Regions from separate parts of the Microbacterium sulfonylureivorans genome, predicted to be linked through region 2. Evidence: riboswitches for the same ligand, from Rfam matches in the RefSeq annotation. Region 2 holds a riboswitch; the other holds the start of a gene.
The links. A riboswitch is a leader RNA that binds a small molecule or an ion and turns the genes downstream of it on or off. The one in region 2 is predicted to bind ZMP and ZTP.
Positions count from the first base shown of each region.

Region 1: it holds a riboswitch for ZMP and ZTP, as region 2 does, so the genes downstream of both, glyA (serine hydroxymethyltransferase) here and EER34_RS10045 (bifunctional 5,10-methylenetetrahydrofolate dehydrogenase/5,10-methenyltetrahydrofolate cyclohydrolase) in region 2, are expected to answer to the same signal.

Region 1 covers NZ_RJAD01000004.1:211,610-214,951, forward strand. Annotated here, with positions in the region: gene EER34_RS16885 (bifunctional methylenetetrahydrofolate dehydrogenase/methenyltetrahydrofolate cyclohydrolase) at 1-36, opposite strand, end outside; gene glyA (serine hydroxymethyltransferase) at 36-1,310, opposite strand; ZMP/ZTP riboswitch at 1,364-1,448, opposite strand; gene EER34_RS16895 (beta-N-acetylhexosaminidase) at 1,580-3,139, shown strand; gene nagA (N-acetylglucosamine-6-phosphate deacetylase) at 3,136-3,342, shown strand, end outside.
Region 2 covers NZ_RJAD01000002.1:116,754-120,095, reverse strand. Annotated here, with positions in the region: gene EER34_RS10045 (bifunctional 5,10-methylenetetrahydrofolate dehydrogenase/5,10-methenyltetrahydrofolate cyclohydrolase) at 505-1,356, opposite strand; ZMP/ZTP riboswitch at 1,378-1,454, opposite strand; gene EER34_RS10040 (HAD family hydrolase) at 1,528-2,211, shown strand; gene EER34_RS10035 (hypothetical protein) at 2,316-2,525, opposite strand; gene EER34_RS10030 (hypothetical protein) at 2,830-3,342, shown strand, end outside.

The DNA.
Region 1 (3,342 bases), on a different contig from region 2:
CGCGGCCGCGCGGCCGTCGAGCTTCTGCGCGACCACTACTGCTGCAGACCCGGGTAGAGCGGGAACGCGGCGGTCAGCGCGGCGACGCGCGCGCGCAGCGCCTCGACGTCGGCGCCGGGCAGCAGCGCGAGCGCGATGACGTCGGCGACCTCGGTGAACTCGGCGTCGCCGAAGCCGCGGGTGGCGAGCGCGGGCGTGCCGATGCGCAGGCCCGACGTGACCATCGGCGGACGCGGGTCGTTCGGGACCGCGTTGCGGTTGACCGTGATGTGGATCTCGTGCAGGAGGTCCTCGGCCTGCTTGCCGTCGATCGCGGCGTCGCGCAGGTCGACGAGCACGAGGTGCACGTCGGTGCCGCCCGAGCGGACCGCGATGCCGGCATCCTTCACATCCTGCTGCGAGAGGCGCTCGGCGATGATGTGCGCACCGCTGAGGACGCGCTCCTGGCGCTCCTTGAACTCGGGCGTGGCCGCGAGCTTGAACGCGGTCGCCTTGGCGGCGATCACGTGCATGAGCGGACCGCCCTGCTGGCCCGGGAAGACGGCGGAGTTGATCTTCTTCGCGATGTCGGCGTCGTTGGTGAGGATGAAGCCCGAGCGGGGGCCGCCGATCGTCTTGTGCACCGTCGACGAGACGACGTGGGCGTGGGGCACCGGGTTCGGGTGCAGTCCGGCGGCGACCAGTCCGGCGAAGTGCGCCATGTCGACCCACAGGAGCGCGCCGACCTCGTCGGCGATGGCGCGGAACGCGGCGAAGTCGAGCTGACGCGGGTACGCCGACCAGCCGGCGATGATGACCTTGGGCTGGTGCTCGATGGCCAGGCGCCGGACCTCGTCCATGTCGATGAGCGAGGTCTCGGGGTCGACGCCGTACGCGACGATGTTGAACAGCCGGCCGGAGAAGTTGATCTTCATGCCGTGCGTCAGGTGGCCGCCCTGGTCGAGCGAGAGCCCGAGGAGGGTGTCGCCGGGGCGTGCGATGGCGTGCAGCACCGAGGCGTTGGCGGTGGCGCCGGAGTGGGGCTGGACGTTCGCGAACTCGGCGCCGAACAGCGATTTGGCGCGGGCGATGGCGAGCTCTTCGGCGACATCGACCTCTTCGCAGCCGCCGTAGTAGCGGCGACCCGGGTAGCCCTCGGCGTACTTGTTGGTCAGCACCGAGCCCTGCGACTGCAGCACGGATACGGGGACGAAGTTCTCGGACGCGATCATCTCGAGGTAGCCGCGCTGGCGGTCGAGCTCGCGCTCGAGCACCTGGGCGATCTCGGGGTCGACCTCGCTGAGGGGGGCGTTGAAGTACTGATCGGTCATGACGATCTCCTTGACGACGGCTTTCGGGGTGCACGGCACGGGGTGCCGGGATTCACATCGGCCCAGGCGTGCGGTCGAATGCCGTAGTCAGCCGCTCCCCGGTGGTGGACCACCTCAACGCCAGTCGCGACATCCCGAGCATAACGGATGAGTCGCCCCTGGCAGGCGTCGATGACGCCCTGCTAGGCTGGGCACACCCTTTTGTTAGGACTCTTTACATGAATCGTCGCCGAGGACGGACCATCACGCTGGCCGCGCTCGTCGCGGCGATGCTGGCAGGCTGCACGCCCGCCGCCCAGAATGGAGACACTGTGCCTTCGCTTCCCGCCGTCGTCCCCGCGCCCGCCTCGCTCGAGCAGGCGTCGGGTGCGCCGTTCCGCCTCTCCGAGACGACGAGGATCGAGGGCGACGCGGATGCCGCGGCCGCCCTCGTCGCGCTGGTCCAGGCCCGCACCGGGCTCGAGGTCGCCGCAGACGGCGGCGGCGCGACCGTCACTCTCGCGATCCAGCCGGGCGGCGCCGCCGAGTCGTACACGCTCGCCGCGGACGAGGCATCCGTCGTCGTCACGGGCGCCGACGCGGCCGGACTCTTCTACGGAGTCCAGACCCTCGGCCAGCTGCTCGCACGCGACGGCGACGACTGGACCATCCCCGCGGTCACGATCGACGACGCCCCGCGCTTCGCGTACCGCGGCGTGATGCTCGACGTCGCCCGCCACTTCCACCCGGTCGAGACGGTGAAGGCGTACATCGATCGGGCGTCGGGTCTGAAGTTCAACGCGCTGCACCTCCACCTCGCCGACGACCAGGGCTGGCGCATCGAGCTGCACTCGCGACCGGAGCTCACCGAGCTCGCCTCGGGCACCTCGGTCGGCGGCGATCCCGGCGGCTTCTACACGAAGGCCGACTACGCCGAGATCGTCGAGTACGCGGCATCCCGTCACATGATCGTCGTGCCGGAGATCGACATGCCCGGCCACACGCACGCGGTCGGACTCGCCTACCCCGAGCTCGTCGAGGAGCCGGTGCTGAGCGACCACATCATCGAGATCGCCCGCGACTACGGCGGCGAGCTGCCCGAGACGGGCAAGCCCTACGACGGCATGGCGGTGGGCTTCTCGTCGCTGAAGATCCACGACGAGGCGACCTACGACTTCGTCGCCGATGTGTTCGGCGAGCTCGCGGGCATGACTCCCGGCCCGTACCTGCACCTCGGCGGCGACGAGGCGCTCGGCACGAAGCCCGAGGACTTCGCGCTGTTCGTCTCCCGCGCCAGCGCGATCATCGCCGACCTCGGCAAGACCCCGGTCGCCTGGCACGAAGCCGGCGAGGCCGCGGATCTGGCGGAGGGGACGGTCGGACAGTACTGGGGCTTCGTCACACCGACCGACGGCATGGACGGCAAGGCGCGCGAGTTCGTGCGCAACGGCGGGCAGCTGATCCTCTCCCCCGCCGACGCGATCTACCTCGACATGCAGTACCCGACCGGACCCGACCTCGGACTCACGTGGGCGAACGGCCCGACCAGCGTCGAGGACGCCTACTCGTGGGAGCCCTCGGCGATCATCCGCGGCATCGACGACACCGACATCCTCGGCGTCGAGGCGCCGATGTGGACCGAGACCATCCGCACCGCGGCCGACATCGACACCATGGCCTTCCCCCGTATCGCGGCGGCCGCCGAAGCAGGGTGGTCGCCCGCCACGACGGCGAGCGAGCTGCGCACGTGGGAGTCGTTCCGCGTCCGTGTCGGAGCGCTCGGCCCCCTGTGGACGAGCCTCGGCATCGGCTTCCACCCGACCGGCGAGATCCCCTGGGTCACCGAGTGAGCACCCTCGTCCACTCCGTCCGGCTCGTCGACGGCGGGCGGATCACGGACGACGCGTGGGTGCTGTTCGACGCCGGCCGCGTGAGCGCCACGGGCGCCGGCGCCGAGCGACCGAGCGCCGACGAGGCCGTCGACGGAGCGGGCGGATGCCTCACCCCCGGCTTCGTCGACATCCACGGACACGGCGGGGCGGGCGCGAGCTAC
Region 2 (3,342 bases):
TCGATAAAGAACCTATCGGGAGGAGCTTTGCCGATTGCAAGGTTCCGATCAGCGGTGCCTCAGGATCCTTCGAACGGTTCCAGCGCTCGTTGTCTCGGAGTTGAAGCCGCCACGCCGTGTGCAGCCCGTGGATAGGACCGTGGGCGGGGCATGCGGGGTGGGCGGTGCATCATCAGCACTTCGATCGGTCAAGACCGCCCCAAGCTCCAAAGCCGTGCCATGCGGTATCGATGCACGGGAGCGCGCACCGGCACACGGACGGGGCGCTTAGACGTGGATGCCTATTGCTGTTCCATCTCCACGGTCATGGTCACGCCCATCGCAGTCAGCTCGTACGTAAGCTTGCCGTTCGCGAACGTGAAGGTCTTCGTCGGATCACCGGACGCTAGCAGCGCGCTGTCGGTCTGGGTGGTGTCGTTCAGGGACTCCCACGTGAATGTCTCAGTCGTCTCGGTCGGCGCCTCGTACGTCCCCGCTCAATAGAGGGCGGTAGTGGACTCGGCCTCATTGACCCAGCTGATGGTGGTTGCGGGCGGCGTCGAGGGTCTGATCGAGCAGAACCGCGATCGTCATCGGGCCGACACCGCCCGGTACGGGCGTGATGAGTTTGGCTCTTGTGGCTGCGGCCGCGAACTCGACGTCGCCAACGTTGCCGGCGTTGTAGCCGGCATCGACGACAACCGCGCCCGGTTTGATCCAGTCTCCGCGGATCAGTTTTGGCCGCCCCACTGCGGCGATCACAATGTCCGCGTCGCGAACAGCGTCAGCGAGATCTCCCGTCTTCGAGTGGCAGAACGTCACGGTCGAATCGCGGGCGAGGAGCAGCATCCCGATCGGTCGGCCGAGGATGGGGCTCCTCCCGACCACGACCGCCCTAACTCCGGCAAGCGCAACGTCATACCGATCGAGGAGCCTGAGGATTCCGCCGGGTGTGGCCGAATGGAATCCAGGCTCGCCAAAGGCCATGCGAGCGAAGGAGGTTCGGGTAACTCCGTCGACGTCTTTGCTCGGGTCGATCGCCTCAAACGCGGCGCGTTCGTCAATGTGAGCTGGCACCGGGTGCTGCAGCAGGATCCCGTCCACTGACCGGTCGTCCGACAACTCTTTCAGGACGGCGACGAGCTCTGCCGTGGTCGTCGCTTGCGGCAGGTCAATGCGTCGGGACTCGATGCCGACCTTGCCCGAGCGGTTGACCTTCATCCGCACATACACGTGCGAGGACGGATCGTCGCCCACCAGGACAGTGACCAGACACGGGCGTCGCCCAGCGACCGCAAGCAACTCGGCTGTGCCCTCAGCTATCTGCGCGAACGTCTCGTCCGCGAGGGACGCGCCATCCATCAGCTGTGCTGTCATGAAATTCTCCGCTCTCTATGCGGAGAACGCCCAGGCGGACGACGTTCTCGACTCCACTCCCTGGTAGTTCCCTACCCGCGCCAGTCGTGTGTCCCAATCGTAGGGCCAGGCCATGGAGCGCGTAGCGGGACCGTTTCCCGGGTGAAGTGCGCCTGTTCGTAAGCTGTCGCCGTGGCAACTCTGCGCGGCGTCGGCTTTGACCTCGATGGCACGTTGTTCGATCATCACGGATCGGCCTCGCGTGCTGTCGACGAGTTCCTTGGATCCCTGGGCGTCCAGTCGTCGCCTCAGGCCCGCGCGATGTGGTTCGCAGCCGAGGAGCTGCAATTCGAGCGGTGGCGAGCCGGCCAGATCAGCTTTCAAGAGCAGCGTCAGGAACGGTTACGGAGCGTTCTACCGACGTTTGGGATTCGGCCGCCGGACGACGAGGTGGAGCTCGATGACCTATTCGAGCAGTATGGCCGGGCGTATCGACGCGCGTGGCGGGCATTTTCGGATAGCGCCAGCCTGCTGAAAGGCCTCCGATCGGCTGGACTGCGTGTGGGAGTACTTACGAATGGCACTCAGGAGCAACAGCTCGACAAGCTCACCGCGATCGGTTTGATCGACTCCCTCGATGTTGTGTGCACCTCAGAACGCATCGGGGCGCAGAAACCCAGCTCAGCTGCGTTCGGCGCGTTCACCGTTGAGCTTGGGGTGAGTGCCGAAGAGTGCTTGTTTGTCGGTGACCACGCCGAACATGACGTGGCCGGCGCCCGTGCTGCGGGCATGCACGCGCTGCTCATCGATCGTCGCGGTGACCACGCAGAAGGCATTGCAACAGCAATTCACGACAGCCTCGCGCTGGCGCGGTAGCCGATCGCCATTTGACGTCCCGTCCTCGGCACGATCGCTAACGATGGCGCATCGGACGCCCGGGCAGATCCCTCCTTGCAGGGCGCGAAAGTGTCGAGGGAGTATCAGGCCGGCTTGTCGTTCGTGTCGTCGGCGGCGGTGGTCAGCTCGAGGATGCGCGCTTCGAGGGCGCGCAGGAGTGGTTCGCGCCTGGCCGTCTTGAGCAGTTCGCTGATGTAGGACTGTGCGAGTCCTGTGGCGACGAGGCCGGCATAGCCGCTGTCTTCGATTTCGATGACGAGGTGACTGACGGCGTCGACGTCGTCAGCGACCATGCCGCGGAGAAGCCTTGTCGCGAGAAGATCTGGTCCGTCCATGGCGGTTGCTCCCTTCGCTGCGGGATTCTAGGAACCGATCGGGCATCGCTCAAGGGTGCGTCTATACCCCTGATGCGCGAGCTGGTTCCCGAATTCGATCGCCGCCCGCACGAGGACCGGCTTGTGGGCGTTGACGTGGGCCTTCGTCCGCCGAACAGGGGACATCAAGACAGGGTGTTGGGTGACTAGATTTGAGCGGCGCGTCATCGAGCGGCGCATCGAACACTGAGCAAAGGTCGAGTGGTTGCATCCTTCTCTCGTCATGGCGCACCGCAAACTCAGGCTCGCCGCAATTGTCGCGAGCATCCTGCTGCTCGGTGTCGCGGGAACCGGGTGCGCCGCTGCCGTCCAGCCGAGCCCAACGCGCGCTGTAGCAGCAGCCTCCCCGACCCCGAAGCCATCGTCGACTGCACAAGCTGGCCCCAGCAAGCACCAGATCGAGTACGAGGCGGCTATCGCCACCTGGCCCGAGCCGCTGCCTCCGGGCTACTCCTGGCCGGCTTGGACCGACCTGCCTCATATCGATCCTCCTGGCATGGGACAGCTCGGTGAGGCGGACAACGCAAGCGGCATCTATCGCTGCATCCTCATCGATGCCGCCTGGCACGCCTACTTCGAAACGAATGACCCGGTCGCGTCGAAGGGCTACGCGACCCGTGCCGACCAGTACGTCATTCCCGACAACCCATCGTTTAGCCAACCTGTCACCGAGGACGGCGTGATCGTCGACAGCGAGCTAGCTAGAGCCAACGGCATCTGCCGGGGCATCGTAGGA